DNA from 2 places in the Bradyrhizobium lupini genome. Region 2 is predicted to be linked to the other one. Evidence: riboswitches for the same ligand, from Rfam matches in the RefSeq annotation. Region 2 holds a riboswitch; the other holds the start of a gene.
The links. A riboswitch is a leader RNA that binds a small molecule or an ion and turns the genes downstream of it on or off. The one in region 2 is predicted to bind S-adenosylmethionine.

Region 1: linked by a shared signal. The riboswitch ahead of AB3L03_RS15395 (O-succinylhomoserine sulfhydrylase) and the one ahead of AB3L03_RS21415 (homoserine O-acetyltransferase) in region 2 are both predicted to bind S-adenosylmethionine.

Annotation. Positions count from the first base shown of each region.
Region 1 covers NZ_CP162553.1:3,245,609-3,260,370, reverse strand. Annotated here, with positions in the region: gene argF (ornithine carbamoyltransferase) at 1-563, shown strand, start outside; gene AB3L03_RS15420 (Hsp33 family molecular chaperone) at 728-1,747, shown strand; gene apaG (Co2+/Mg2+ efflux protein ApaG) at 1,809-2,213, opposite strand; gene AB3L03_RS15410 (OpgC domain-containing protein) at 2,406-3,671, shown strand; gene AB3L03_RS15405 (lipolytic enzyme) at 3,671-4,450, shown strand; gene AB3L03_RS15400 (SGNH/GDSL hydrolase family protein) at 4,463-5,455, shown strand; gene AB3L03_RS15395 (O-succinylhomoserine sulfhydrylase) at 5,510-6,706, opposite strand; SAM riboswitch at 6,777-6,856, opposite strand; gene AB3L03_RS15390 (2'-deoxycytidine 5'-triphosphate deaminase) at 6,967-8,073, shown strand; gene AB3L03_RS15385 (PAS domain S-box protein) at 8,251-8,679, shown strand; gene AB3L03_RS15380 (hypothetical protein) at 8,784-9,833, shown strand; gene AB3L03_RS15375 (MATE family efflux transporter) at 9,997-11,442, shown strand; partial or broken gene AB3L03_RS15370 (hypothetical protein) at 11,439-11,837, opposite strand; gene AB3L03_RS15365 (SRPBCC family protein) at 11,955-12,356, opposite strand; gene AB3L03_RS15360 (VOC family protein) at 12,539-12,898, opposite strand; gene AB3L03_RS15355 (helix-turn-helix transcriptional regulator) at 12,955-13,794, opposite strand; gene AB3L03_RS15350 (methylated-DNA--[protein]-cysteine S-methyltransferase) at 13,804-14,382, opposite strand; tRNA gene AB3L03_RS15345 (tRNA-Gly) at 14,555-14,628, shown strand; gene AB3L03_RS15340 (alpha/beta fold hydrolase) at 14,633-14,762, opposite strand, start outside.
Region 2 covers NZ_CP162553.1:4,512,949-4,527,710, forward strand. Annotated here, with positions in the region: gene ftsE (cell division ATP-binding protein FtsE) at 1-414, shown strand, start outside; gene AB3L03_RS21355 (ABC transporter permease) at 407-1,375, shown strand; gene AB3L03_RS21360 (YdcF family protein) at 1,653-2,357, shown strand; gene AB3L03_RS21365 (lysophospholipid acyltransferase family protein) at 2,391-3,164, shown strand; gene AB3L03_RS21370 (gamma-glutamylcyclotransferase) at 3,161-3,772, opposite strand; partial or broken gene AB3L03_RS21375 (DUF2125 domain-containing protein) at 3,883-5,066, shown strand; gene AB3L03_RS21380 (hypothetical protein) at 5,331-6,221, shown strand; gene AB3L03_RS21385 (GDSL-type esterase/lipase family protein) at 6,191-6,652, shown strand; gene AB3L03_RS21390 (hypothetical protein) at 6,843-7,070, shown strand; gene AB3L03_RS21395 (hypothetical protein) at 7,370-8,938, shown strand; gene AB3L03_RS21400 (prephenate/arogenate dehydrogenase family protein) at 9,053-9,991, opposite strand; gene hisC (histidinol-phosphate transaminase) at 9,988-11,082, opposite strand; gene AB3L03_RS21410 (chorismate mutase) at 11,117-11,965, opposite strand; SAM riboswitch at 12,170-12,249, shown strand; gene AB3L03_RS21415 (homoserine O-acetyltransferase) at 12,340-13,542, shown strand; gene metW (methionine biosynthesis protein MetW) at 13,555-14,217, shown strand; gene AB3L03_RS21425 (alpha/beta fold hydrolase) at 14,269-14,762, opposite strand, start outside.

The DNA.
Region 1 (14,762 bases), 1.3 Mb from region 2:
CCGTGCCCGTCATCAACGGCCTGACGCGCCGCTCGCATCCCTGCCAGGTGATGGCGGACCTCATGACCTACGAGGAACATCGCGGCCCGATCGAGGGCAAGACCGTGGCCTGGACCGGCGACGACAACAACGTGCTCGCCTCCTGGGCGCACGCCGCCGAGCGCTTCAAGTTCCAGCTCAATGTCGCGACGCCTCCGGAGCTCGCGCCGAAAAAGGCGATGCGCGACTTCATCAAGGCGACGGGCGCGCCGATCATGCTCGGCACGGATGCCGAAGCCGCCGTGCGCGGCGCCGATTGTGTCGTGACCGACACCTGGGTGTCGATGGGCGACAAGGAAGGCGAGCACCGCCACAACGTGCTCAAGCCCTATCAGGTCAATGCGCAGCTGATGTCGCTTGCCAAGCCGGATGCGCTGTTCATGCACTGCCTGCCCGCCCATCGGGGCGAGGAGGTCACCGACGAGGTGATCGACGGTCCACAATCCGTCGTGTTCGACGAGGCCGAAAACCGCCTGCACGCGCAGAAGGGCATTCTGGCCTGGTGCTTCGACGCGGTGAAGTAATCCGGGCCGGTATCCGCCGTGCCGGCGAAGTAGGTCTTCATCGTCGTCCTGGCTTTCGCCAGGACGACGCTGAATTTGCCCTGCTTGCGTACGATCCGTTCTGCATTCCGGACCCCAGCCCTCACCCCCTTCCAATTCCGCCTTCCGACCCCAGATAAAGCGCCATGGTTTCCCAATCCCCTGATATGAAAACCGGGCCTGAAGGCCCGGTTCGCGCGCCATCCGCGGTTCCGATCGATGACGCCGTGCTGCCTTACGAGGTCGACGCGCTCGATGTGCGCGGTCGGCTGGTGCGGCTTGGTCCGGCGCTCGACGAAATCCTGACCAAGCACGATTATCCCGCGCCGGTCGGCAAGCTGCTCGGCGAGGCCATCGTGCTGACCACGCTGCTTGGCTCCTCGCTGAAGTTCGAGGGCCGCTTCATTCTCCAGGCCCAGACCGACGGTCCGGTGTCGTTCCTGGTCGTGGACTATCAGGCGCCGGATCGCCTGCGCGCCTATGCGCGCTACGACGCCGCGCGCCTCGGCGAGGCCAAAGATACTGGCACGCATTCCGGCGCGCTGCTGGGCCACGGTCATCTCGCCATGACCATCGACCAAGGCCCCGACATGAGCCGCTACCAGGGCCTGGTCGCGCTCGACGGCGGCAGCCTCGAAGACGCCGCTCACGAATATTTCCTGCGCTCCGAGCAGATCCCGACACGCGTGCGTCTCGCTGTCGGCGAGGAATGGCGTTCGAACGACGGCGGCAAGCATCGCTGGCGTGCTGGCGGCATGCTGATGCAGTTCCTGCCGAAGGCGCCCGAGCGTGCGCGGCAGGCCGATCTGCATCCCGGCGATGCGCCCGAAGGCGTCGAAGTGCACGCCGTCGCTGAAGACGATGCCTGGGTCGAGGCACGCTCGCTGATCGAGACCGTCGAAGACGTTGAGCTGATCGATCCGGAGCTGTCCGGGGAGCGGCTGCTCTACCGCCTGTTCCACGAGCGCGGCGTGCGCGTGTTCAATCCGCTGCCCTTGAAGGCGCAATGCTCCTGCTCGCGCGATGCGGTGGCATCGATGCTAAAGAGCTTTTCGTCTGACGACCGTGCCGCGATGGTCAAGGACGACAAGGTCGTCGTGACCTGCGAGTTCTGCAGCTCGGTGTACGAGTTCACGCCGGATGAAGCAGGCGTGGAAGACGCGTAAGGCGTTAGCCTGCAGGTGCGATAGGGTCGGCCAAAGCGGAGCGCGCCCACCATCTCCTGCCCTAATTCAACACCCGCTTGTTGTCCGGGCTGTCCAGCGAGAACGTGGGCACGTCGATCTCGAAGCGTTCGCCGGTCGCGCTGACCATCTGGTAGCGGCCGGTCATGAAGCCCGAGGCGGTCGTGAGCGGCACGCCCGAGGTGTATTCGAAGCGTTCGCCAGGCGCGAGCGTCGGCTGCTCGCCGACGACGCCCTCGCCCTTCACCTCCTGCTGCCGGCCGGTGGCATCGGTGATGATCCAGTGCCGGGTCTTGAGCTGCACGGTCTCGTCGCCGGAATTGGTGATGACGACGGTGTAGGCCCAGAAATAACGGGAGCGGTCGGCCGACGACTGCTCCGGAACAAAGTTCGGCTCGACGGTCACTTCGATCTGGCGGGTCACGGCGCGGTACATGATTGCCATCATACCGAAAACCGCTCCGGAACCAAACGCCGGAGACGCCTTGGCGACATCGTCCCGCCAGAATTCGCAGGGAAGTACACGTCCAAATGGGCTTGCAAATGTACTTGCTTGTGATCCGGTCGCTTTGCGAGATGACGGCCGGACCGGTACACTCCTTGCCACGTCGCGATTTGCGGAAGGGTTTTTAGGCCCCCGATGACCATTGCCGACCAAGTGACGGGATCGACGATCGCGGGAACCGCTAAACCTGTGGAGGTCAAATCCGCGGGAGCGAAGCGGCGCGCGGCCGCGCCGGCCATTTCGCTGCCCGCCATCGGCGAGCGCGAGCTCCGGCTCGACCTATTCCGCGGCCTTGCGCTGTGGCTGATCTTCATCGACCATTTGCCGCCGAGCCTTCTGACCTGGTTCACGATCCGCAATTACGGCTTCAGCGACGCCACCGAGATCTTCATCTTCATCTCCGGCTATACCGCCGCCTTCGTCTACGGTCGGGCGATGCTGGAGTCCGGCATCGTCGTCGCCACCGCGCGCATCCTGCGGCGCGTCTGGCAGATCTATGTCGCCCACGTCTTCCTGTTCACGATCTTCCTTGCCGAAATCTCCTACGTCGCGACCAGGTTCGAGAACCCGCTCTACACCGAAGAGATGGGCATCATGGATTTCCTCAAGCAGCCCGACGTCACGATCGTGCAGGCGCTGCTGCTGCGCTTCCGTCCGGTCAACATGGACGTGCTGCCGCTCTACATCGTGCTGATGCTGGCGCTGCCCTTGATCCTGTGGCTGATGAAGTGGCGCCCTGACGTGACGCTCGGCCTCTCGGTCGCGCTCTACGCGGTGACCTGGGAATACGACCTCTATCTGTCGGCCTATCCGAACGGCTTCTGGGCCTTCAATCCCTTCGCCTGGCAATTGCTGTTCGTGTTCGGGGCATGGTGCGCGCTCGGGGGTGCCCGACGCATGTCGCACATTCTGGCTTCGCGGGTGACGATGTGGATCGCGATCGCCTATCTGGTTGCGGCATTCTACGTGACGCTGACCTGGTATGTGCCGCAGCTCTCCCACTTCATGCCGAAGCGGCTCGAGCAGTGGATGTATCCGATCGACAAGGCCGACCTTGACGTGCTGCGCTTCACGCATTTCCTGGCGCTGGCCGCGCTCACCGTGCGCGTCCTGCCCCGGGACTGGCCGGGCCTGAAATCGCCCTGGCTGCGGCCGCTGATCCTGTGCGGCTCGCATTCCCTGGAGATATTCTGTCTCGGCGTCTTCCTCGCCTTTGCCGGCCATTTCATCCTGGCCGAAGTCTCGGGCGGCCCGGTCATGCATGCGCTAATAAGTCTCTCCGGAATCCTGATCATGTGGGCCATGGCCTGGCTGATTTCGTGGTACAAGCGGGTGGCTGACAAGAGCGGTTCGAAAACCAAAAGCGCCGTCGGCAGCGCCGATATGGCGGGAGGGGGCTGATGAAGGCGAAGGTTTTCCTGAGCCTGATCCTGCTGTGCGGTGGTCTCGCCGCGCCTCCGGCGCGCGCGGACGATGCTGCGCCGGCTGCTTCAGCCGCGCCCGCAGCCTGTGAAGTGCCGTCCTATCTGCTCACCAGCGAAAGCCAGCTTCCCAAGGTCGCCGATGCCGTGAAGGCCGGCAAGCCGCTCGAAATCCTGGTCATCGGCAGTCGCTCGACCACGATTCCGGCTTCCGAGGACGCCTCTTATCCGGCGCGGATGCAGGCCATCCTGAAGGACAAGCTGCCGCCGTCCGAGACTGTGCACGTCTCCGTAGAAATACAGAGCAAGAAAACGGCCGAGGAGGCGGCTGCCAGCTTCGTTAAGCTGATGGAAGCAAAAACGCCTACTTTGGTCATCTGGCAGACCGGGACTGTCGATGCTATCCGAGCCATCGATCCCGATGATTTTCGTGGCGCGGTGACCGAAGGGGTTGTTGCGTTGCAAAAGGCAGGGGCTGACGTCGTCTTGATGAATTTGCAGTACAGTCCGCGTACCGAAACCATGATCTCGGTGCCGCCATACCTCGACAATATGCGGGTGGTGGCGCAGGAGCACGATATTCCGCTGTTCGATCGGTTCGCGATCATGCGGCAGTGGAATGATCAGGGCCAGTTCGACCTATTCAGCCCGTCGCGCGGGCCCGAGTTGGCGAAGCAGGTCCATGATTGCCTTGGCCGGGCGTTGGCACAGTTCCTGATCGACGCTGCCCATCTGGAGCCGGCCCAGCAGCAAAATTGAGGTCTAGCGTTAATGAGTTCTCTCCGCCCTTTTTGCCTGACGGCATGGCTGGCTGTGCCCGCAGCAGCGGTGCTGCTGTTGCTGAGTCCGGCCTCGCAGTCCCACGCGCAGACGCAGGCCGCGCAGGCAACACCGGCCCCGCAGCAGTCGGCTGATCCGGCTCCCGCTTCACCGTCCCAGACCACCGTCGCAGCGACGTCCCCCGACCAGCGCGGCATCACGGCGCGCGCCATCGACAAGGTGAAGCAGGTCGCGAAATCCGCCGGCGACATCTTTAGCCGCGTGCCCTGCCTGTCGCCGAAGGGCGGCTCGAAGGCGATGGGCTCGCTGCCGCATGTCGCGGGCAAGCTCGTCGCCGGCCAGCCCGTCGTCATCGTCGCGTTCGGCTCGTCGTCGACCGCGGGATTCGGCGCGAGCTCGCCGGAGTTCAACTATCCCAATCGCCTTGCCGCGCAGCTGCACCGGCACTATCCGACCGCCGACATCACCGTCGTCAATGCCGGCGTCGGCGGCGAGGATGCGCCCGAGATGATGAAGCGTCTCCAGAAAGAGGTGATCGACGTGCATCCGGATCTGGTGATCTGGCAGGTCGGCACCAATGCCGTGCTGCGCAATCTCGATCCTGGCGAGACCGCCAAACTTGTCGAGGACGGCATCGCTCGCATCCAGGCCACCGGCGGCACCGACATCGTGCTGGTCGATCCGCAATATTCGCCCGCGGTCAACCAGCGCGCCGAGAGCGCCGGCAAGATGGTGAAGCTGCTCGGCAAGGTCGCCGAGCTCCGTCACGTCGGCATCTTCCCGCGCTTCGAGGTGATGCGCGACTGGCACGAGAAGCAATCGCTTCCGGTCGAGAGTTTCGTGATCGCCGACGGACTGCACATGAACGATTGGGGCTATGCCTGCTTCGCCCAGCTCCTCGGCGACGACATCATTCGCTCCGTCGGCCAGATCAAGCTCGGCGTGAACGTGCCCGCGGACGTGCGGACGTACCGGCCAATGTGACTTGTCGTCCAGGCCCCCATGCGCAATTGCGCACTAGGCCGGGACGACAATAACTCACGCCTTCTCCAGCGCCGCCGTCAGATCCTCGATCAGATCGTCTGCGTGCTCAAGCCCCGCCGAGAAGCGGATGAATCCCTCGCTGATGCCTAGCGCGGCGCGGTCCTCCGGCTTGAGGCGCTGATGCGTCGTCGTTGCCGGATGCGTGACGAGGCTCTTGGCGTCGCCGAGATTGTTCGAGATCTTGGCAAGCTTGAGCTCGTTGAGCACGCGGAACGCCGCCTGCTTGCCGCCCTTGACCTCGAGGCCGACCAGCGTCGAGCCGCCGCGCATCTGCTTCTTCACCAATGCAGCCTGCGGATGATCGGCGCGGCCGGGAAACACCAGCCGCGAAATCTTCGGATGGCTCGCCAGCACGTCCGCGATGCGCGCGGCCGTCTCGGTCTGCGCGCGCACGCGCACGGCGAGCGTCTCCAGCCCCTTGAGCAGGACCCAGGCGTTGAACGGCGAGATCGACGGGCCGGTCTGGCGCATGAAATTGTGGATGTGCTCGGCGATGAACGCTTCCGAGGACAGGATGATGCCGCCGAGACAGCGGCCCTGGCCGTCGATGTGCTTGGTCGCGGAATAGACCACGACGTCGGCGCCGAGCGCGAGCGGGCTCTGCCAGATCGGGGTGGCGAACACGTTGTCGACGACGAGCCGCGCGCCGCCACTATGCGCGATCTCGGCAATGCCGGGAATGTCGAGCACGTCGAGCGTCGGATTGGTCGGGCTCTCCAGGAAGAACGTCTTGGTGTTCGGCTTCATGGCGCGCTGCCACTGGTCGAGATCGAGGCCGTCGACCAGCGTGGTCTCGATGCCGTAGCGCGGCAGTAAATCCTGCACGACGTAGAGACACGAGCCGAACAGCGCGCGCGAGGCCACGACGTGATCGCCGGCCTTGAGCGGCGCCAGGATCGCGGTCGTCACCGCGGCCATGCCGGTCGCGGCCGAACGTGCCGCTTCGGCGCCTTCGAGCTCGATCATGCGGCGCTCGAACATCGAGATGGTCGGATTGGAGTAGCGTGAATAGATGAAGCCGGGGTCCTCGCCCTTGAATCGCGCCTCGCACTCCTCGGCGCTGTTGTAAACGTAGCCCTGGGTCAGGAACAGCGACTCCGACGTCTCGCCATATTGCGAGCGTAAGGTGCCGGAATGAACCAGGCGAGTTTCGGGACGGTAGTGGGCGGTTGGCGCCGGGGACTTCGACATAGGACCTCCTGAAGTGACCATCGAGAATGGTCACAAAAAAACCGGCCTGGAATATCTCCACGGGCCGGGATCACAGAGGTCCCCGGCCTGTTTAGCGACTTATTTAACGTGGCTGCAAGCCGGCCGGCTCAAATCACCACGGGATAAGTCATGCTCATATTCCGCAATGCCCTTTCCGTCAAGACGTCCATCGGATAGCCGTAAAACGCTCATATTTCCCGCATGTCGGGATGTGTTTGATCCCTGATGAGGACCCCGGGTTGACGTTCACGGTCGCCGCCGACGCCAATGGTATCCTGCCCGACCGCATGATCGCGGCGATGGCGCAGGGCGGTCTCATCCTGCCCGCTTACGACTTCGTCGAAAGCCAGATCCAGCCGGCGAGCCTCGATTTGCGTCTTGGCGATATCGCCTATCGCGTTCGCGCCAGCTTCCTGCCCGGTCCCGGCGCCACGGTCGCCGAGCGCATCGACGAGTTGAAGCTGCACGAGTTCAGCCTCGCCGACGGCGCGGTGCTGGAGACCAACTGCGTCTACATCGTGCCGCTGCTTGAAAGCCTCGCGCTGCCGCCGGAAATCGTCGCGGCCGCCAACCCGAAGAGCTCGACCGGCCGGCTCGACGTCTTCACCCGCGTGATCGCCGACGGCACCCGCCGCTTCGACATGATCGGTGCCGGCTATCACGGCCCGCTCTATGCCGAGATCAGCCCGAAGACGTTTCCGGTGCTGGTCAGCGAGGGCTCGCGCCTGAGCCAGGTGCGCTTCCGCACCGGCGATGCCATCCTCAACATCGAGGACCTCGAGGCGCTGCACGCGACCGAGCGTCTCGTCGATATCGACGATGCCGACCTCACCGGCGGCGTCGCCGTCTCTGTTGATCTCTCCGGCGAGAAGAGCGGCGGCTTCGTCGGCTACCGCGCCAAGCGCCACACCGGCGTCATCGACGTCGATCGCCGCGCCGGCTATTCCGTCGAGGACTTCTGGGAGCCGATCTCGGCCCGTCCCGACGGCAGCCTGATCCTCGATCCCGGCGAGTTCTATATCCTCGCGTCGAAAGAGGCGGTGCAGGTGCCGCCCGATTACGCCGCGGAGATGGTGCCGTTCGATCCGCTGGTCGGCGAGTTCCGCGTGCATTATGCCGGATTCTTCGATCCCGGCTTCGGCTATGCCGGCGCCGGCGGGCTAGGCTCGCGCGCCGTGCTCGAAGTGCGCTCGCGCGAGGTGCCGTTCATCCTCGAGCACGGCCAGATCGTCGGCCGCCTCGTCTACGAGAAGATGCTGGCCCGCCCCGACGCGATGTACGGCCAGCGCATCGGCTCGAACTACCAGGCGCAGGGCCTGAAGCTGAGCAAGCATTTCCGGGTGTAGGGATAGCCTCACCTTCCGCTGTCATGCCTCGGCTTGACCGGGGCATCCAGTACGCCGTAGCCTATTGGTTCGATCACATCCGCCTCTGGAATACTGGATCGCCCGATCAAGTCGGGCGATGACACCGAATCTGTGTCAAGATGGGAAGTGAATCCGGGCTACGTCCGAGGTGGCGAAATGACAGATCAATCCGAACTCGACGCAAGAATCCTCGACGACGTCGCCGACGCGCTGATCTATTCGGATCGCTCCGGCACGATCATGCGCTGGAACCGCGCATCGTCCGCACTGTTCGGCTTCTCGGCGGACGAAGCGCTGGGCCAGAATCTCGACCTGATCATTCCCGAACATCTGCGCGCCGCGCACTGGAAAGGTTTTGAGGCCGCGCTTGCCAGCGGCGCGATGAAGCTTGCGGGCAAGCCGACACTGACCCGCGCGCTGCACAAGGACGGACGCAAGCTCTACATCGAGATGACCTTTGCGCTGGTGCGGGACGCCGCTGGAGTGGTGCAAGGATCGGTGGCGATGGCACGCGACGTCACCGAGCGCGTCGAGCGCGAGCGTGCCGCCAAAGCCTCGCAAACTAAGCCTGCGCAAAATTCGTGATGCGGAATTGGCGCGCCGGCGTGCAGGGCTCCCTGCGTGCGGCTCAACTTGTCCGTCACCGGATGCAGTGACACACTCGATCAGAACAACGATCGGGAGCGAACATGACCGCACCAGACCCCGCGCAGGAAGCTCAATGGAAACGCTGGCGCGCGGTTGCCGATCTCTATCACGCCTACTTCACCGGTCTGATCCTCACCGTGGTCACGCGTCGCGGCACGGCAGATGCTGCGGAGTTCGTCTTTCGCGTGTTCCGCCGCCAGCAGCAGGAGCGCTTCCTGCCGGGGCTGGAGAAGCTCGGGCTGAGCCATCTGCCGCCCGCCGTGGCAGCCGCGCAATATCACTATCTCTCGAACTGGATCGGCGGCGTGCACGTCGAATACATGTATGAGAGCGACCGCAAAGCCTGGATCCGCTATCCGCCGCCGCGCTGGATCTGGAAAGGCACTGCCATCTGCGGCGTGCCGGGCGAAGTCTCGCGCGCGATGCTGCGCGGCTGGCACGCCAACAACGGCGTGGCGCTCGGCGATACCAGATTGGGGTTCGTCTGCACCAAGCAGAGCGTCGACGGCCAGGACGGGCTCGAAGGCTACTATTATCAATATGACCAGCCCCTCGAACTCGACCAGCGCCTCGTGTTCGCGCGGCACCTCGAAGCCCCGCTGTTCGATGCAGCCGCGGCTCCGGCGTTGCCGGTCGCAAGCTGGCCAAGGCCGAGACTGGAAAAAGCCTATCGCAACTATGCGATGGAATATGTGCGCACCGCCGCGCCCGTGATGGTGCAGCTGTTCGGTCCGGAGGATGCGGGCTATCTCCTGCACCTCACGGGCAAGCTGATCGGGATGCAATATTTCGATGAGGTCGCTGCGGCGCTGTCGATGGGTCGCGGCGGTGCGAGCGAATTCGCGACGTTCCTCAACGCGCTGTTTGTCGCGCAGGACGATGCGGCTGAGACGACGCAATCCGAGGGCACGTTCGAAATCCGTCAGCAGAGCTGGAGGTTGATGGAAGACGTCGCCGATAACCACCCCGCTTGCGCCAAGGTGCTGGCGGGGTTGTTCGAGGGGCTTGCGGCCGGGTGCGGCCGGCACATCGGCGTGCACCTGTCCGCGACACCGAGCGGCCGTCCGCCATTGCTCTGGCGCATCTGGTAAACGACGGCGTCACCGCGCTGCCGCAGGGCACGCCTGCACCTAGCGCAGGAGGAATCGCTGCGCGTCGTGCTAACAAGCCTCTTGTTGCGCCCTGGGCGCGAACCAATTCATTGGCACACCCAAGCATTGCTGCGCCGGAAATGGCGCTTTGCCCGGAGAGGACATGTCAGACATCGCCGAAATCCCGGTCGATGAACAAGAGCGTCCGCTGCCGCCGCCTCCGCGCCCCGTGAGGAGCGCGCTGATGGACGGGCCGATCCTGCGCACGCTGCTCGGGCTGGCCTGGCCCAACGTGGTCGCGCTCTCAGCCGGCACTTGCACGGTAATTGCGGAGACCTCCTATATCGGACGGCTCGGCGTGGAAGCGCTGGCCGCGATGGCGCTGGTGTTTCCGACAGTGATCCTGACCATGACCATGTCAGGCGGTGCGATGGGCGGCGCGGTGGCCTCCGCCATCGCGCGCGCGCTCGGCGCGGGCGATCGCGAGCGTGCCGGGACGCTCGCCGCGCACGCGCTGCTGATCGGCATCAGCTTCGGCCTCGTCTTCATGCTGGGCATGCTGATCTTCGGGCCCAAGGTGCTTGAGATGCTCGGCGGCCGCGGCGACGTGCTGACGCATGCGATCGCCTACACCCAGGTGTTTTTCGGCGGCGCCGTGCTGCCCTGGCTGCTCAACACCATGGCCGGCGTCCTGCGCGGCACCGGCAACATGAAGCTGCCGTCGCTGTTGATCCTCAATTCCGCGGCCTGGCAGATCGTGCTCGGTGGCACGCTTGGCCTCGGCCTCGGTCCGGTGCCGCAATTCGGCATGCGCGGCGTCGCCGCCGGCGCGCTGATTGCCTATTGCATGAATATCGGCGTGATGGGCTGGTACCTGTTCTCCGGCCGCGCCCGCGTGACGCCGAAGCTGCGCGGACTTCGCATCCAATGGGCGATGTTTTTCGACATCCTCAAAGTGGGCGCCATCGCCTGCTTCTCGCCGCTGCAATCGGTGCTGACGATCTCGATCTTCACTCACATGCTTGCGAAATTCGGCACCGCGATCCTGGCCGGCTACGGCATCGGTGCGCGGCTGGAATTCCTGCTGACCTCGATCGCGTTCTCGTTCGGCATCGCCTCGGTGCCGATGATCGGCATGGCGGTCGGCGCCGGCCGCATCGCCCGCGCCCGGCGCATCGCCTGGATCGCAGCGGCGAGCGCCTTCGTCGCCGTCGGTGCACCGGCGTGCCTGGTTGCGGCCTTCCCCGATCTCTGGGTCAACATCTTCACCGACAGCGCGATCGTGCGCGCTACCAGCCATGAATATTTGTCGACGGTCGCGCCGTTCTACGCCTTCATCGGCCTCGCCTCGACGATGTATTTCTCGTCGCAGGGCGCTGCGAAGGTGATCGGCCCGGTGCTGGCGCAGACCGCGCGGCTGATCTACATCTCGGCTGTCGGCTGGTGGCTGTCGACGCATGATGCCACCGCGCAAAGCTTCTTCTGGCTGGCGGCGAGCTCGATGGTCCTGCTCGGCCTGCTCTCGTGCTCCAGCGTGGTGCTGACACGCTGGGGACCGCGCCAAACCAAACCTGCGATCAGGCCGGCTCTGTCGGCCGCCGCGGACTAGCGGTGCCTGTGGCGGCGATGGCCGCCACCACCGCCGACATTGGCGAGCCGCATGAGTTGCGGAATCATCGCCATCATGTCGCCGCCACCGGCGCCGCCGAGCATGCCCATGATATCGCCGCCGCCGATGCCGCCCATTCCGGCCGGCATGGTGCCGCCTCCACCCATCGGCGCGTAGCCGCCGTAATTGGGCGCGCCGAAACCGCCGCCGAGGTTGCCAGCGCCGAGGCCGCCAATGCCACCGCCGCCCATCATGCCAAGACCACCACCGCCATTCTCCATCATGCGGCTCATCATCGGGCCCATGGTCTGCATCATCATGCCGAAGCGGCGCTTGCCCATCTTGGCCTTCATCATCTCGAGCATCGGCGCCATCTGGGTCATTATGTCCTCGCCGCGTCCGCACCTCTCATGGCCTGCTCCTCGCGTGCGTGGCGCCGCCGGGAGAGCGGAGCCAACCGGACGCACGGCGCCATCGTTATTGCGGACGAGGGCTGGGCTCTGTGAGAAAGATCACGCAGCTGCGGCCGGAAACGCGCGGTGTATGGCGGCGACGGCGTCCTTGGTCTGTCCCTGCACATAGGGCGCGAGCTCGTTCGGCAGCATGTCGATGATCCAGACCAGGCGGCATCTCGCCTCGCCCTCGGCGATCACCTGCACCGAGGCGCTGTAATGCTTCAGCCGCTCGTTGTTGATCGCGTAGACCAGCCGCTGCCGCGCATCGTCGCAATCGACCAGCACCTCGCGCGCCACCGATCCGTTGGCGAAGGTGACGATGCGCGTGTCGCCGTCGAGCGTGCAGGCCGTGACGAAGCCCGGCGCCAACCGCCGATGCAGCGCGCCGAAATCGCGCACCGCGTCCCAGACGTCGCGCGCTGGGGCGTTGAGGGGAATGTCGTTGTGGATGGAGGCCATGGTTGAGTCCTTTGATGTTGAGAGGCTAGCGATAGCGCCGTCATCTCAGCTGTCATCGCCCGACTCGATCGGGCGATCCAGTATCCCAGAGGCCGCTGTGATAGAATCGAGAAGCTGCGGCGTACTGGATGCCCCGGTCAAGCCGGGGCATGACAGCGTGTGTGTGGTGAGGGCTGCCGCGTTCACACACAGACCGCCTCAACATTGTTGCCATCGGGATCGATCAAAAACGACGCGTAGTAAGTCGGGCTGTAATCCTTGCGCGGGCCGGCGCCGCCATTGTCGCGGCCACCGCTCTTCAAGCCCTCGCTGTGGAATGCCTTGACCGCGTCATGATCCCCCGCGCGAAACGCGATGTGCACGCCATCGGCTTTGCGCCCCTTGTTCAGGTGCAGCCACAGCGCCGGCTCGCCCCTCGGCCCGAAGCCGGCATAACCATCGCCACTCGAGCACAGGACATAACCGAGCGGCGCCAGCACCGCGGTGTAGAAGCGCGTGGCGGCGTCGAGGTCGGCAACGCGCAATCCGATATGATCGTACATGGTCGTCTCCATTGCCAAAGCGCGCCGCAATCGGCGCGCGCCGGAGACGAACCTAGTCAGTTGAGGGCAAGCTGCTCTTGGAGAATCTTGCGCTCTCCCTTCGAGGCCTGGCGGAACTTGGTCGGCGAGACGCCGGCGGCGCGGTGAAAGGTGCGGACGAAGTTGGAGAGATCGCCGAAGCCGACGTCATAGGCGATGTCGGTGACTGCGATGTCATCGTCAGTCAGCAGCCGCGCCGCATGCCGCAGCCGCGAGCGCACCAAATATTGATGCGGAGTGACGCCGAGCACGGCGGAGAACAGCCGCAGGAAGTGGAAGGGGCTGAGGCCTGCTTGCCGCGCCGCCTGTTCGAGGTCGACCTCGGCATGCGAGTTGGCGTCTATCCAGAGCGCGGCTTCCACGGCGCGGCGGCGATCACGCGCCGTCGGTGTCGTCGGCTTGCGCGCCTTGCCCGACACGACATCGACGAAACGACCGGCGAGGATCTGCCCGACCTCGTCGAGACCGAGGTCGCTGTTGCCATCTGCCGCCGTCTGGGCGAGCTCGCCCAGCACCATCAGCTCGGGCAGCGGTGGCGTCGCGCCAACCTGCCAGACGTCGCGCCGGCCGCCGAGCGCGTCGACCAGATCCTCGCTGAGGAAAAAGGACAGGCAGACGTCGCCGGCGACGTGCTCATGTGTGCAGGTGTATTCCTCGCCTGGCGCGCCGACCAGCATCGAGCCCGCCACCAGCTCGAAGAAGCCGGCGCGGCAATGACAGCCAAAGCTGCCGGCGCGGACATAGGCGATGGAATGGCCGGTGCGGCACTCCGCAAACGGGCTGTCGTCCGGTCCCGCGTCGCAGCGAAACTCGGAGACGGTCATCGAGGGGGTGGTCAGCAGCGTTGTTGCATCCATCCCGCCTATCTAGGTGGAGGGTCTCGGTGGAGCAACGGGCAGCAGGACGTCGAACAGCGTCTTGCTGGCGATCGGATGGGTGCCCTCCAGCGACAGCAGCCGCCGCTTGGAGATTACGCCGCCATAGGGCGAGAGCCGGTCGGTGTAATTGCCGGCCTCCAGCACCCGGTGACAGGGCACGATCAGCATGTAGGGATTTTTCGCGATCGCCTGGGCCACCGAATGCGCCGCGCCGGAGGCGCTCAGCGCCTTGGCGATCTCGTGATAGGTGCGCGTCTCCCCGCGCGGGATGGCGCAGGCCGCCTCGTAGACCCGCCGGTTGAAGCCGGGCACCCCGCTCGCGTCCAGGCTGACCTCGGAAAAATCAGCATCGCTGCCCTGCAGCAAGCTCACGATGCCCTCGATCGCGAACTCGGCGTTCGCGGAAGGCCGCTGCTCGCGTGCCTCGGGATGGATCTGGAAAATCCGGCGGCGGGTGTCGATCTCCCGCGCCTCCGGCAGCTGCACGGCGACGACCCCGGTGCTGCTCCAGATGATGCCGCAGCGCCCTATGGTCGTGTCGAATATCGCGTAGCCATGCCCCACCATACACACGCCCCCACGCAACGTACGCTCTCCCCAGACCGCGACCATAACACCGCCACAATCCGCCGCACCCAAAATCTTACCGGAAACTTAAGAAGGGGCGGGCGGGCTGCGCCAAAGCGCTTGGCGAGATGCGCCGTCTCGGCTAATCAGAGCGGGCGCAAGCTGCGCATCCGCGGGCGTAGTTCAATGGTAGAACGGCAGCTTCCCAAGCTGCATACGAGGGTTCGATTCCCTTCGCCCGCTCCATCCTTTAGTTCGGCAGGCTCCGCAGAAATTCCACGACCGCCGCGTTCACCTCCGCCGGCCGTTCCTGTTGCGTCCAGTGTCCGCACCCCGGTAGCATCTTGATCTCGCGCAATTGCGGCACCCATTGCTTCATG
Region 2 (14,762 bases):
ATCGTGCTCCAGGATTTCCGCCTGCTCGATCACATGACGACCTATGAAAACGTGGCGCTGCCGTTCCGCGTGATGGGCCGCAGCGAATCGAGCTACCGCAAGGAGGTCATCGATCTCCTGAAATGGGTTGGGCTCGGCGAGCGCATGGACGCGCTGCCGCCGATCCTGTCCGGCGGCGAAAAGCAGCGCGCGGCAATCGCGCGCGCCGTGATCTCGCGGCCGCAGCTGCTGCTGGCCGACGAGCCAACCGGCAGCGTCGATCCGACGCTCGGCCGCCGCCTGCTGCGGCTGTTCATCGAGCTCAACAAGTCAGGCACCGCCGTCATCATCGCCACCCACGATATCGCCCTGATGGACCAGTACGAGGCGCGACGCTTCGTGCTGCACCAGGGACGGCTGCACGTCTATGAATAGGCCCGACGAGCGCGGCGTGCTGGTCGATCTCGGGCAGGAGGGGCCGCCGCTTCCGGCCCGGGCGCGCAATATGTCGCCGATCGTGCCGCGCGCCTCGATCCACGGCCGCGCGCTGGTCGCCGTTGTCGCCATCATGACCTTCCTGGCCTCGATGACGACCGGCACGGTGCTGCTGGTGAGCGCCTCCGCCGCCGAATGGCAGTCGGATGTCGCGAGCGAGATCACCATTCAGGTCCGGCCGCAGACGGGCCGCGATCTCGAACGCGACACCGCGGCGGTGACCGAGGCCATGCGCGCGCAAGCCGGCATCGTCGAGGTCAAGCCGTTCACGAAGGACGAGAGCGGCAAGCTACTCGAGCCCTGGCTCGGCACCGGGCTGTCGATGGACGATCTGCCGGTCCCGCGCATGATCATCGCGCGCGTGCAGCCCGGCACGGCGCTCGATCTCGGCGCCTTGCGCGCCCGCGTGACCCAGGTGGCGCCAAGCGCCAGCGTCGACGATCACCGCGCCTGGATCGAGCGCATGCGCTCGATGACCAACGCCACCGTGCTCGCCGGTCTCGGCATCCTCGCGCTCGTCATCGTCGCCACCATCATCTCGGTGTCGTTCGCAACCCGCGGCGCCATGGCGGCGAACCGTCCGATCGTCGAGGTGCTGCATTTCGTCGGCGCCGGCGACCGCTACATCGCCAACCGCTTCCTGCGTCATTTCCTCAGGCTGGGGCTGGAGGGCGGCGTGATCGGCGGCGGCGCCGCCATGCTGGTGTTCGGCTTCTCCGAGTCGATTGCAGGCTGGTTTTCGGGCACTCCCGTCGGCGACCAGTTCGCCGCGCTGCTCGGCACCTTCTCGCTGCGGCCATCCGGCTACATCGTGCTCGCGGTGCAGGCCGTGCTGATCGGCGCCATCACCGCGGTCGCCTCGCGCCAGACGCTGTTCGCGACGCTGAATGATGTCGATTGAGATGGTTTTCTTCCTTCTCTCCTTGTGGGAGAAGGTGGCGCGAAGCGCCGGATGAGGGGTTCTATCCACGTGCACGAACGTCGAGGCGAGTTCGCGGAGACATACCCCTCACCCGTCTCGCCGCTATCGCGGCGAGCCACCCTCTCCCACAAGGGGAGAGGGGAAATCTGGTTCGCGGCCCCAGCGCTTCGCCACATAGTTTGAGGCCGACAAACCGGACTCCACTTCGCCTCAAAACGTCCTAAAATCACCTCTGGGAAGGGATCACCGACATCGCATGAGCGCGCCGACCGCCGATCGATCGCCGAAACTGCCGCGCGGGTGGCTGCGCGCGGCCGTGATGTCGACGATTGCGCTCGCCTTCGTCGGCGCGGCGGCGGGCTTTATTGCGTTTCTGTCGCAATTGCGCGGCGCCGAGATCGCGCCGGACCGCGAGGCGGACGGCATCGTGGTGCTCACCGGCGGCTCCTCGCGGGTGTCGGATGCGATGGAGCTGCTCGCTGCCGGCTACGGCAGGAGGCTCCTGATCTCCGGCGTACACCCGACCTCGACGGCGAGCGACATCTCCCGGACGCTGCCGGAGAACCAGTCTTTCATGCGTTGCTGCGTCGATCTCGACCGCACCGCGGTCTCGACCCGCGGCAATGCCGCGGAAGCGCGGCGCTGGGCCGCGGGACGCGGCTTCAAATCGCTGATCGTGGTCACCTCGAACTATCATATGCCGCGCGCGCTGGTGGAATTCTCGCATGCGATGCCGGAGGCGACACTGATCCCGTTCGTGGTGGTCGGCGACAAATGGCGCGACGAGCCGTGGTGGACCTCGGCGTCCACTTTGCGGCTGCTGCTGTCGGAATATGTCAAGTATATCGCGGCGGAGGTCAGGGTGCGGCTGGAGGATTTCGGGATTGACCTTTCGCCCGAGATGTCGGAGCAGCCTTCCGGGCTGCAGGCGAAGCGGCCCGCCACCGCACAGGCCAATTGATCGGCAACTGATCGGCAATTGATCGGATCCTCGATGTTCTTGATTTTCCTGCGATCGCTCGTGTTCAACGTGCTGTTCTACACCGTGCTGGTGTGCCTCGCGATCGTGGCGCTGCCGACCTTCGCATTGCCGCCGCGCGCCATGCTCACGGTCGCGCAATGGTGGGCAAAGGCGACGCTGTTTCTGATGCGGGCTGTCTGCAACATCAAGGTGGAATTCCGCGGCCTCGAAAAGATCCCGAGGGGACCATTGGTCGTTGTGGCGAAGCACCAGTCGTTCTGGGAGACGTTCGTCTTGCCGGGCTTCTTCGACCGTCCGATTTTCATCCTCAAGCGTCAGCTCATGCAGATCCCGGTGTTCGGCCAGTTCCTGGTCAAGACCGGGATGATCGCGATCGACCGCAATGCCGGCGTCAAGGCGCTGCTGGACATGACGCGGCGGGCGCGGGAGGCCGTGCGCAGCGGCGGGCAGCTCGTGATCTTTCCCGAAGGCACGCGCCGCGCCCCGGGCGCGCCACCGGACTACAAGAGCGGCTTCGCGCAGATCTATTCGTCCTGCGGCGCGCCGTGCCTGCCGATCGCGCTCAATTCCGGCCTGTTCTGGCCGCGCCGCACCTTCATGCGCTATCCCGGCACGCTGGTGGTGGAATTCCTCGATCCGCTGCCGCCGGGCTTATCCAAGGACGAGTTTCTCTCCCGTGTGCAAACGGTGATCGAAGACGCGACCGGCCGCCTCGTCGAAGCGGGCCGCAAGGAGCAGGAGCAGCTGATCGGCTCGGCGCCGAGCTATGCGCCGTCGGAGAGCTAGCGGTTTTCCCGATCGTCCGCCGGAGCCGGCGCGTGCGGAGAATGCGCATCACCATGCAGCATCGTGGCAAGCTGATGCAGGGGCGCATCGCGAAAACCTTCGGCCTCGATCGCCTTCGCCGTCGCGGTCACGTAGTCGCGGTTGGCGCCGGACTGGCCGTGGCCCTGGATCACGTGGCGATGCTGGTCGGTGAGCGACAGCCGGCCGGCATATTGCACATGGCCTCGGTCGACGACATAGGCGAGCGCGGAGACGCGCTGACGCGCGTCGTTCTCCAGCCACACCGAGCGCATGACCTCGCGATAGACCGACGTCACCTGCTCGCGCGCGCGCAGATAGGCGACGACGTCGGCGCGGTTCTTTTCGGCGACGCGGAAGGCGATGCCGCGGCAGGCGCCGCCGCGGTCGAGGCCGAGCACCAGACCCGGCTTCTCCGGCGTGCCACGATGCACGAAGGAATAGACACAGAGCGCGCGATGCTCGCCGACCAGCCGCGCCGGGACACGCTCCTCGAATTCGAAGCCCGGCCGCCACATCAGCGAGCCGTAGCCGAACACCCAGAGGTCGCCTTTGGCAGTGGTGACGGAGGGGAGGGTAATTTCCGACATTTCGGGCACGGCTACCAGAACCGCGCCCCCAAGCGAAGCGAATTCTCTGCCTTTCGGAGCAAGCCAACCTCGCTTACATTTGCCATCATCAGAGGTCAAAGGGTCGCCGTATGTCCGATATGACCGTTGCCGCGCGCCGGCGCTCCCGTTGGGGCCTTTTCATCGCCCCTGTCATCCTCCTGATCCTCGCGGTGGCGTGGAGCTGCTTCTGGTTCTATGCGGCGTCGCAGGCCGAAATCGCCGCGGACGCCTGGCGCGCGCAGGAGGCCAAATCCGGCCGCGTCTATGATTGCGCCAAGCGCTCGATCGCGGGCTTCCCCTTCCGCTTCGAGGTCCGGTGTTCGGGCGCCAGCGTCGCCCTGGTGTCGCAGAACGCCAGCAAGACGCCGTTCACGGCGAAGCTCGACAACATCCTGGTCGTCGCCCAAGTCTACGATCCCAAGCGCGTCATCGCCGAATTTACCGCACCCGCGACGCTCACTGACGGCGTCACGCAGAGCACCTTCGTGGTGAACTGGAGCAAGGGTCGCAGCAGTGTGGTCGGCCTGCCCGCCGTGCCGGAGCGCGCTTCCATCGTGTTCGAGGAGCCGACCGTCAATCGTGTCGACGGCAGCATGCAGGTGCCGCTCGCGCGCGCAAAACAGGTCGAGCTGCATGGACGCCTTGCGGATGGATCTCCGTCCGATCATCCCGTGATCGAGACCGTGCTCCAGATCGCGCAGGGCAGCGTCCAGGGCGTTCATCCGCTGCTCGCCGAGCCGTTCGAGGCCGACACGCGGGCGAAGATCACCGGACTGTCCGACCTCACGCCAAAGCCGTGGCCGCAGCGCTTCCGCGAGATCCAGGCCGCCGGCGGCCATATCGAAATCGTGCAGTCCCGGATCCAGCAGGGCGAGATGATCGCGGTTGCGGCCGGCACGCTCGGGCTCTCGGCAAACGGCCGTCTCGACGGCGAATTGCAGATGACCGTGACGGGCCTGGAGCGCGTGATCCCCGCGCTCGGCATCGAGAAGATGCTGGAGGAGGGGTGCCGCAGGCGACCCTCGATCGCGTCGCGCCCGGCGTGAAGTCGCAGGACCTCAACAATCTGTTCGGTGCGCTCGACCGTGCCGTTCCCGGCCTCGGCAAGGTCATCAAGCAGAACGCCAATGCCGGCGTTGCCGCCGGCATCAATTCGATCGGCACCGAGAGCACGCTGGAAGGCAAGAAAGCTCGCAGCTTCCCGCTGAAGTTCGTCGACGGCGCCGTGCTGCTCGGCCCGGTCAAGGTCGGCCAGATCCCGCCGCTGTATTAAGGTCGTGAATTCATAAACCTGCCGGGCGGACAGCTCGGTCCGTCTGATGCGTTCGAAACTGTGAACAGATCGCTTCTGCGAAGAGCTTCTTGTCGGCGCCGGTGACGCAACCTGCGAGGTTCTCTCCTGCGTCGGGCGAGGAGTGCGTCAGCGCGTCTGGACAGGTAGCGTTCTGCCGCCCTATTGAAGACCAACTGACGGCTCTAAGGTCGCGGCCAAATTATCTGGGGTTCGGGGGAAACAATGCGCGCGTTGAATTGTCTCGTGGCAGCATCGCTGCTCGTTGCCTCGCTTCAGACCGCAACCGCCAAGGATAGCGAACATTGGGTGGTGTCCTGGACGGGCGCGGTTCAGGGCCCATACCCCGTCGGCAATCCGTCAGCCCAGCCCGAACAGAAATTCGCGTTTCCCGAGCCTGCGGCCGGTGCGCGGGACCAGACCTTTCGCCTGATCGTGCGGCCGGATATCTGGGGCCGTCAGGCCCGCATCCGGCTCAGCAACGCCTTCGGCACCAAACCCGTCACGTTTGACGGCGTTTACGTCGGCCTGCAGTCGGGCAGTGCCGCGTTGATCCGCGGCTCCAACATTCCGGTTACGTTCGCCGGCACGGCTTCCGTTACGGTGTCGCCGGGGAATTCGGTCTGGAGCGATGCGATCGCGCTGCCGTTTGCAAAGCGGCCCGATGACCTCGCCGGCCGCCGGCTTGCGGTCAGTTTTCATGTCGCCGGCCAGAGCGGCCCGATGACCTGGCACGCCAAAGCGCTGACCACCTCCTATGTCAGTGCGCCCGGCGCCGGCGCGAAGGGCGCCCTGGAAGACGAGGCTTCCTTCCCCTATGCGACTGCGTCATGGTTCTTCCTCGATGCGATCGAGATGACTGCGCCTGCCGATGCCTTCGCCATCATGGCGTTTGGGGATTCGATTACCGACGGGACCGCCTCAACCATGAATGGCGACGATCGCTGGCCCAACGTGCTGTCGCGTCGCCTGAAGGCGGTCTACGGCAACAAGGTTGCCGTAGTGAATGGCGCATCGGTGGCAACCAAATCGCAGGCCCGGCCGAATATGGTCCCGACAAACCGTACGCGGGCGGCCCCGCTTCGGGCCAGCGGCTCGAGCGTGACGTGCTGTCGCTGTCCGGCATATCGAGCCTGATCTGGCTGGAAGGTATCAACGATTTCAGCAAGAACGGCAATTTTACCGCCGACCAAGTCATCGCCGCGATGAAGGATGGCGTCGCGAGGCTACGTGCGAAATGGCCGCAAGCCCGGATCATCGGCGCCACCGTCGTTTCGGCATTGGGTAGCACCAGCGCGGCACATGGTTTTCCCGAGCAGGATGACAAGCGCAAGGCGCTCAACGCATTCATCCGTAGCTCGGGGACATTCGACGGTGTAATCGATTTTGATCGGGCGACGCTCGATCCGGCCTCGGGTGGCCTCAAGCCGGAGTTCGTTCCCGAAAGCACGACTGGTGGCGCCGGCGACAAGCTTCATCCCAACCGCACCGGATATCTGGCGATGGGACAGGCCATCGACCTCGATCTGTTCAAGCCGGGAAAGATTAGTCGTAGCGCGAAGCAGTAGGATGGATTCAGAGTCTCCTCTCCCCATTCATCGCCCTCAGCTGTCGTAACTCCCTCCATGCGGGTTACGAGCTGAACTCACGGCCGCTTCGCCGGATCGTGATGACTGGCTGGGAATGCCGAGCCGCAAACTCCGCTCTCTCTCCATGTCGGCCGCACGATGATGCGGTCGCCCAGGCAGGAGAGATATCATGATCAAGTCCAGGCTGTTCATTGCCGGTATCGCCATCTCGACCACGCTCGCGACGCCCGCGTTCGCGCGGTGGCAATGGCAGTCGCAGGAGCCGGCAGCATACGCCTCGATGTATCCGAACGGTGATCGCAACGTCTCGAATCCCACGACGCGGGAGACGATGGCCTTCGTCCCCTCGCCGAAATCACCGAGCCCAACGGTGATGCGCGCGACCAAGGGCAAATAGCCGCCATCCACCACTTGGCCGTCGCGAACTGGGCCCGGTCATGTCCCGGCCGGGCCCAATGCGCGTTGCCTTGAACGAGGCCTTGAAAAGTTGCCTTGGACAATCGCGACAGTCGCGCGTGCGGATCGACAGCCAACGAAAATATTCCAAACAGGATCGTCAGGAAAACGTGATGCAGAAGATGCACGGCGCCGCGAATAACCGCAGCCGCATTCAAATCACTCCACACCAGGGAAGCATGCATGCGCCGGAGATGGCGCGCGGAATCCAATCCGCTTCCCAAATGGAGGAAGCTTCAAGTGCGGATCATCAATTGCGGACTGATGCTGGGTATTCTCGCTGCCTGTTCAGGGCAGGCGCATGCCGACGACAATGTCACAACTGAAATCCACTCGCTGAAGGCGAAGCTGAAGGAGCTCCAGCAGCGCGTGGACTCCGAGGCGCGCAAGACGCGACAGGGTGAAGCGCAGGCGAAGGCCGTTCAGTTACCAGCAAGTTACAAGGCGCTCGCCGCCGATCCATGTGCGGCCGGCAAGGTCTGCTACAAGGGCGTGACGTTGACCTTCGGTGGCTGGGTCGATCTCACCGGCGTCTACCGCTCGCGCAATCTCGCTTCCGATACCGGCTCGGTCTACAACTTCATCCCCTATCAGCAGAGCCGCAACTTCAACATCCCGGAAACGCGCTTCTCGGCACGTCAGAGCAGGTTCTCGGTGCTGGCCGAGGGCAATGCCGATGCCGACACGCACCTCGCGGGTTATGGCGAGATCGATTTCGAAGGTGCGGCTCAGACGGCGAGCTCGGTTGCGACCAACTCGTTCAATCCGCGCATGCGGCAGCTCAGCCTGGAACTGGACCGCAGTGATCTCGGTCTTCACTTCCTCGCCGGGCAATCCTGGTCGCTGAACGCGCCGACCAAGTCCGGCATCGATCCTCGTGGCGTCGATGCGCCCGGCGTGATCGACTTCGAATCCGTTCCGGGATTTCTTGCGGCACGGCAGCCCGGGCTGCGCGTCTGGCAGGACATCGGACCAGAGTTCAAGCTGGCTGCGTCGGTCGAGAATGCCCAGACAGCGTTCTTCGGCGGCAATGTCCCGGCCGTCGGCACACCCGCCATCGGACCGCAGGGCGTGCTGAACCCCAACCTTCAGGTCAATCTGACCGGTCCCGGCGGCAGCTTCTTCAACAACCTCAACAACGTCGGCCTGAATCAGGTGCCCGACGTCACGGTCAAGGCCGCCTGGGACCCAAGGCTCGGGCCTTATAAGTTGCATGTCGAGGGGTGGGCGCTCTACCGCCAGTTGTCCGACCGCTTCAACAACGCCAACCACACCTACGACACAGGAAGCTTTGGTGGACACATCTTCGCCGAGCTGATTCCGAAAACCCTCGATCTTCAGCTCTATGGCTCGCACGGCGTGCTGGGCCGCTTCACGGCAACACCGTTCCCCGACGCGGCGGTGGCGCAGGACGGCACCATCCTCCCGCTGACGATCACGGCGGCCGCCGTCGGCCTGATCTGGCACGCGACTCCCAGCCTCGATGTCTACTCCTATGCAGGCCTCGAAAAGGCCAAGGCGAATTTCGCCAATGTTGGAACGGTGCCGTTCGGCTACGGCAATCCGCTCTACAACAACACCGGCTGCTTCACCGAAAACTCGGCGGGCGCGACCTGCAACGGCAACACCAGGGAGGTTCGGCAGATCACGGCCGGGATCTACGACACCATCTACCAAGGCAATTTCGGGACGCTCAAAGCCGGCCTGCAATATTCCTACACGCAACGGTTCGCGTTCGCCGGCGTCGGCGGCGCGCCGAAGACCGACGACAACGTCGTCATGACGCAGATCCGGTACTACCCATTCTAGTCACGGAGCCACGCAGGCTCGTAGCCCGGATGGAGCGAAGCGCGATCCGGGAATCCTGCCTCAAGCGACGGAAGTCCCGGATTACGCTTGCGCTCCATCCGGGCCACTTCGGTGCTACGGCTTGTTGCCGAGCTGCGCATGCGGCCGGCCGAAATCGGGCGCGGCCGAATCCTGGCCGATTTCGACAATGCCGCGGCGGATGGCGCGGGTGCGGGTGAAGTGGTCGAACAGCGCCTCGCCATCGCCGCGGCGGATCGCGCGGGTGAGCTTTGCCAGATCCTCAGTGAAGGTGCCGAGCATCTCCAGCACGGCTTCCTTGTTGGCGAGGAAGACGTCGCGCCACATCGTCGGATCGGAGGCGGCGATGCGCGTGAAGTCGCGAAAGCCGCCGGCGGAGAACTTGATGACCTCTGACTCCGTCACCTGCGCCAGCTCGTCGGCGGTGCCGACGATGGTGTAGGCGATCAGATGCGGCAGATGGCTGGTGATCGCGAGCACGAGATCATGATGATCCGGCGTCATGATCTCGACCTTGGCACCCATCGCCGCCCAGAACGCGCGCAGGCGATCGGTGGCAGCCGCATCAACGCCCTCCGGCGGGGTGAGGATGCACCAGCGGTTGATGAAGAGCTCGGCGAAGCCGGAATCGGGACCCGAATGCTCGGTGCCTGCGACGGGATGCGCCGGCACGAAATGGACGCCTTCCGGCAGGTGCGGCGCCATATCCCTGACGATGGCGCCCTTGACCGAGCCGACGTCGGAGATGATCGCGCCGGGTTTGAGATGCGCGGAGATCTCCTGCGCCACCGGGCCGCAGGCGCCGACGGGAATGCAGAGGATGACGAGATCGGCGTCCTTCACGGCTTCCGCATTGGTCGCGACGACCTGATCGACGATGCCGAGCTCCATCACGCGTGCGCGCGTCTTCTCCGAGCGCGCGGTGGTGACGATCTCGGAAGCCAGGCCCTGGAGCTTCGCGGCGCGTGCGATCGAGCCCCCGATCAGGCCGAAGCCGATCAGCGCGACGCGCTGGAAGTGCGGGGTCGCGCTCATCGTCCGGCCATGAAGTCGCGCAGGCCCTCGACGACGAGGCGGTTGGCCTCCTCGGTGCCGATGGTCATGCGCAGCGAATGCGGCAGGCCGTAGTTCTTCAAGCCGCGCAGCACCAGCCCGCGCTTGGTGAGGAAGGCGTCGGCTGCGTCCGAGGTCTTGCCCTCGGTCGGGAAGTGGATCAGCACGAAATTGGCGACGCTCGGCGTCACCTTCAGCCCGAGCTTGCCGATCTCCTCGGCGAGCCAGTTGCGCCAGGTCTCGGTGAACTGCTTCGACATGGCCTGGTGCGCTGTGTCCTCGATCGCGGCAACGGCGGCGTACATGGCCGGCGTCGACACGTTGAAGGGACCCCGGATGCGGTTGACCGCGTCGATGATGTGCTCGGGGCCGAACATCCAGCCGATGCGCAGCGCCGCAAGACCATGGATCTTGGAGAAGGTGTGGGTCACCACCGTGTTTTCGGTGGTCGCGACCAGCTCGATCCCCATCTCGTAATCGTTGCGCGAGACGTAGTCGCAATAGGCTGCGTCCAGCACCAGCAGCACGTGCGAGGGCAGGCCGGCGCGCAGGCGCTTGACCTCGTCGAACGGCACATAGGTGCCGGTCGGATTGTTGGGGTTGGCGAGCCAGACCAGCTTTGTCTTCGGCGTCACCGCCTTGAGGATGGCGTCGACATCGCAGGTGAGGTTCTTCTCGGCCGCGATGACATTCTTCGCGCCGACGGCCATGGTCGCGATCGGGTAGACCAGGAAGCCGTGCGTAGTCGAGATCGCCTCGTCACCGTGGCTGAGATAGGTGTGGGCGAGCAGGTTGAGGATCTCGTCCGAGCCGGCGCCGCAGATGATGCGGTTGGGATCGAGCCCGAAGGTGCGCCCGATTGCTTCGCGCAGCACGCGCGAGGTTCCTTCCGGATAGTCTTCCAGATGATCCGCCACCTGCTTGAACGCCTCGATCGCCTTCGGCGAGGGCCCGAACGGCGTCTCGTTGGCCGAGAGCTTGAACACCTTGCGGCCGGGCTCTGCCACCGGGGTCTTGCCGGGCGTATAGGGCGCAATATCGAGAATGCCGGGATTCGGCACGGGGCGGGACATCTTCAACTCCGGACTGGCTTAAGCGGTTCGCGACTTACGATTTCGACCCGGTCGGGGGCACCGTATAGCGCGTTGCGTGGCTGCCGACGAGGGCCGTGGAGCGCACCGAGGCCCCCGCTTCGATCAGGGCAGCCTTGATCTTGTCGATGCTGCTTGTCGCGGTGACCGAGACCAGCAGCGCGGCGCCGTCGAAGGCGGTGTCGGGCACCGCCACGATCTCGGCGAGCGGCGACAGGGCGCGCGCGACCTCCGCATTCCACCCAGAGACGCGTACGCTGAAGGTCTCGACCTCCGTCACCAGCGCGCTGTCGGCGACGCGCGACACCGCGAACACGGGCAACGCCGCCGGATGGTCGGCGCGCTCGACGAAGGGCAGCCGCGCGATGATCTTTGGCGCGCCAGCTTCTTCCAGCGACAGCCACCACGGCGTGCGGCTCGAGGTCGCCGAGACCAGCGCCAGATCGCCCTTGGACTTCGCGACGGCCTCGACCGCCGCCTGCGCGCTGAAATGCGCGACGTAAGGCACGGTGAAGCCGAAATGGAATCGCGCGGAATCGCGCATAGCCGGCTCGCTCGCCGAGATGTCGGCGTGGACCGAGAACGGGGCCTGGACATAGGTGAAGGTCGCGATGATGACGCGCCAGATGCTCTCGACCGTGTCGAGCGGCAGGATGCCGCGATGACGCTGCACGAGGTCGCGCATCATGGAGGCCTCGCGTGCCGGGCGGAACGCCGAGCCGACCTCCTGGGTCTGCTTCACCTGGATCAGGCGGTCGATGATGTCGCCGCGTTGCATCAGCAGGCGATGCATGCCTTCGTCGATCGCGTCGATCTCCTTACGCAATTCCTGGAGTGATGGTGGCGCGGGCGGACGTTGGGACATGTCTGACGGGTGCTGCTGAGAGGCGTTCCAATGCGGATCAGTCGAGCCGTCACCGCTGTGATGGATATCCTGATTAGGCAGTCGGGGCTGCGAAAGCAAAGAGAAATGCAAAGAGAAATCGGGCCCTTTCCGCCCGTGGCGCGACAGGCGAATTTGGCTGATCCGGGCCGTGACTTGACGAAAACCGTCCAAGACGGTAGTTTTTACCCGTTCCGTGGTCATTTGAGCCGGCCGGCTTGCAGCCACGTTAAAAAACTCGCTAAACAGGCCGGGGACGCTTTCGATCCCGGCCGAACCTATCGTTCAGGCCGGGTTTTTCATGGCCTGATGTCAATGCGGTCACTTCTACGATCGCAAACGAGGTCGATGGTCAGATGGTTGGCGTCCAGTCCATTCCGAGTCCCGCGATCACCGCCGACGAGCGGTCGCACGAGGTGGATCATCCGAGTTCGCACGTCGCGCAGTTCGGCTCGGAGCAGCCGCTGCGGCTCGACTGCGGGGTCGATCTCAGCCCGTTCCAGATCGCCTACCAGACCTACGGCGAGCTGAATGCCGATCGCTCCAACGCGATCCTGATCTGCCATGCGCTGACCGGCGACCAGCACGTCGCCAACGTGCACCCTGTCACCGGCAAGCCCGGCTGGTGGGAGACCTTGGTCGGCCCCGGCCGGCCGCTCGATCCCAACGAATATTTTATCATCTGCTCCAACGTGATCGGCGGCTGCATGGGCTCGACCGGCCCGGCCTCGATCAATCCCGCGACCGGCAAGGTTTGGGGGCTCGATTTCCCCGTCATCACCATCCCCGACATGGTGCGCGCGCAGGCGATGCTGATCGACCGGCTCGGCATCGACACGCTGTTCGCGGTCGTCGGCGGCTCGATGGGCGGCATGCAAGTGCTGCAATGGACTGCGGCGTATCCGAGTCGCGTGTTCTCCGCGCTGGCGATTGCCTGCTCGACACGACACTCGGCGCAGAACATCGCGTTCCACGAGCTTGGCCGTCAGGCGGTGATGGCCGACCCCGACTGGCACCATGGCGGCTATGCCGATCGAGGCATCCATCCGCATCGTGGCCTCGCTGTCGCCCGGATGGCGGCGCACATCACCTATCTCTCCGACGCCGCGCTGCATCGAAAATTCGGGCGGCGCATGCAGGACCGCGAGCTGCCGACTTTCTCTTTCGACGCCGACTTCCAGGTTGAGTCCTATCTGCGCTACCAGGGCTCGTCCTTCGTCGAGCGCTTCGACGCCAACTCCTATCTCTATCTGACCCGCGCGATGGACTATTTCGACATCGCCGCCGACCACGGCGGTGTGCTGGCGAAGGCGTTCGCGGGAATCCAGACCCGCTTCTGCGTGGTCTCCTTCACCAGCGACTGGCTGTTCCCGACCTCGGAATCGCGCGCGCTGGTGCACGCGCTGAATGCGTCGAGCGCGCGGGTGTCGTTCGCCGAAATCGAGACCGATCGCGGTCACGACGCCTTCCTGCTCGACGTGCCCGAATTCCTTGATATCTCCCGCGCCTTCCTGCAATCGGCAGGCAAGGCGCGCGGGCTCACCGCCAATAATGCTTAAGGACGGCTAGTCATGTCTGTACAGGAAGCGTTGCCGCTGGGCGGCCTTGCGACCGGGCAGCCCGGTGATTTTCGCGCGGACCATGTGCTGGTGGCCAACATGGTCAAGCCGGGCTCGAAGGTGCTCGACGTCGGCTGCGGCGAGGGCGACCTGCTCCAACTGCTGGAAACCCGCGGCGTCGACGGCCGCGGCATCGAGCTGTCGCGCGAGGGCGTCAACCGCTGCGTCGCCAAGGGTCTTGCGGTGGTGCAGGGCGATGCCGACACCGACCTCGTGAATTATCCGGATGACGCCTTCGACTACGTGATCCTGTCGCAGACGTTGCAGGCGACGCGGCAGCCGAAAGTGGTGCTGGAGAATTTGCTGCGCATCGGCCGCCGCGCCATCGTGTCGTTCCCGAATTTCGGCTTCTGGAAGATGCGGCTCCAGCTCCTGATCGGCGGCCACATGCCGCGCACGGAGAACCTGCCGGCAAGCTGGTATGACACCGCCAACATCCATTTCTGCACCATCAAGGATTTCGTCGAGCTCTGCGACGCGATCGACGTCAAGATGGAACGTGCCGAGGCGCTCGACCTCTACGGCCGTCCGCTGCGGCTGCGGATGCCCTGGTGGGTGTGGAATCTGTTCGGCGAGCAGGGCGTGTTTCTGCTGACGCGGGGCGGCAGGACGTAGGCCGGCCCGTTACCCCATCTACGCGACCCAGTACCTGGTGACGCCTTCGCGCTAATGCGCCGCCAGTGACCTCGGGTCGCGCACCGGCCATCTTCCCGCTTCCACCAGCGTGACGAACCGTTCCACCGTTTCGTTGAACAGCGCTGGCTCTTCGAGATTGAGGACGTGGCCGGACTTTGGAAACATGGCGAGCCCTGCCGCCGGCAGATGCTTCTTCAGGAACAGGCTTGCGCCCACGCACGGATCGTCCTCGTCGCCGCAGATGATGAGTGCCGGCGTCGTGGCCGCTCTGATCGCGTCCGTCATCGTAAAGATCGAGGGACGGCCGGCCTGGAAGCCGCGCATCGTCCGCGCTGATCCCTTGGCGTCGTGCCGCGCCAGGGCGGCATAAAAATCGGCGTGACCGCGCGGGTCCTTCACCAGGAAGGGAATCCGGCTCGGCGCCTCGCGCGTGACTTTTGCGACTTCGGCTGAGCCGAGCATCTCGAATTGCTCCGCGTTGGCGCGGCACTGCTGGCGCCAAGCGTCGAGGTTCTCGATCTCCG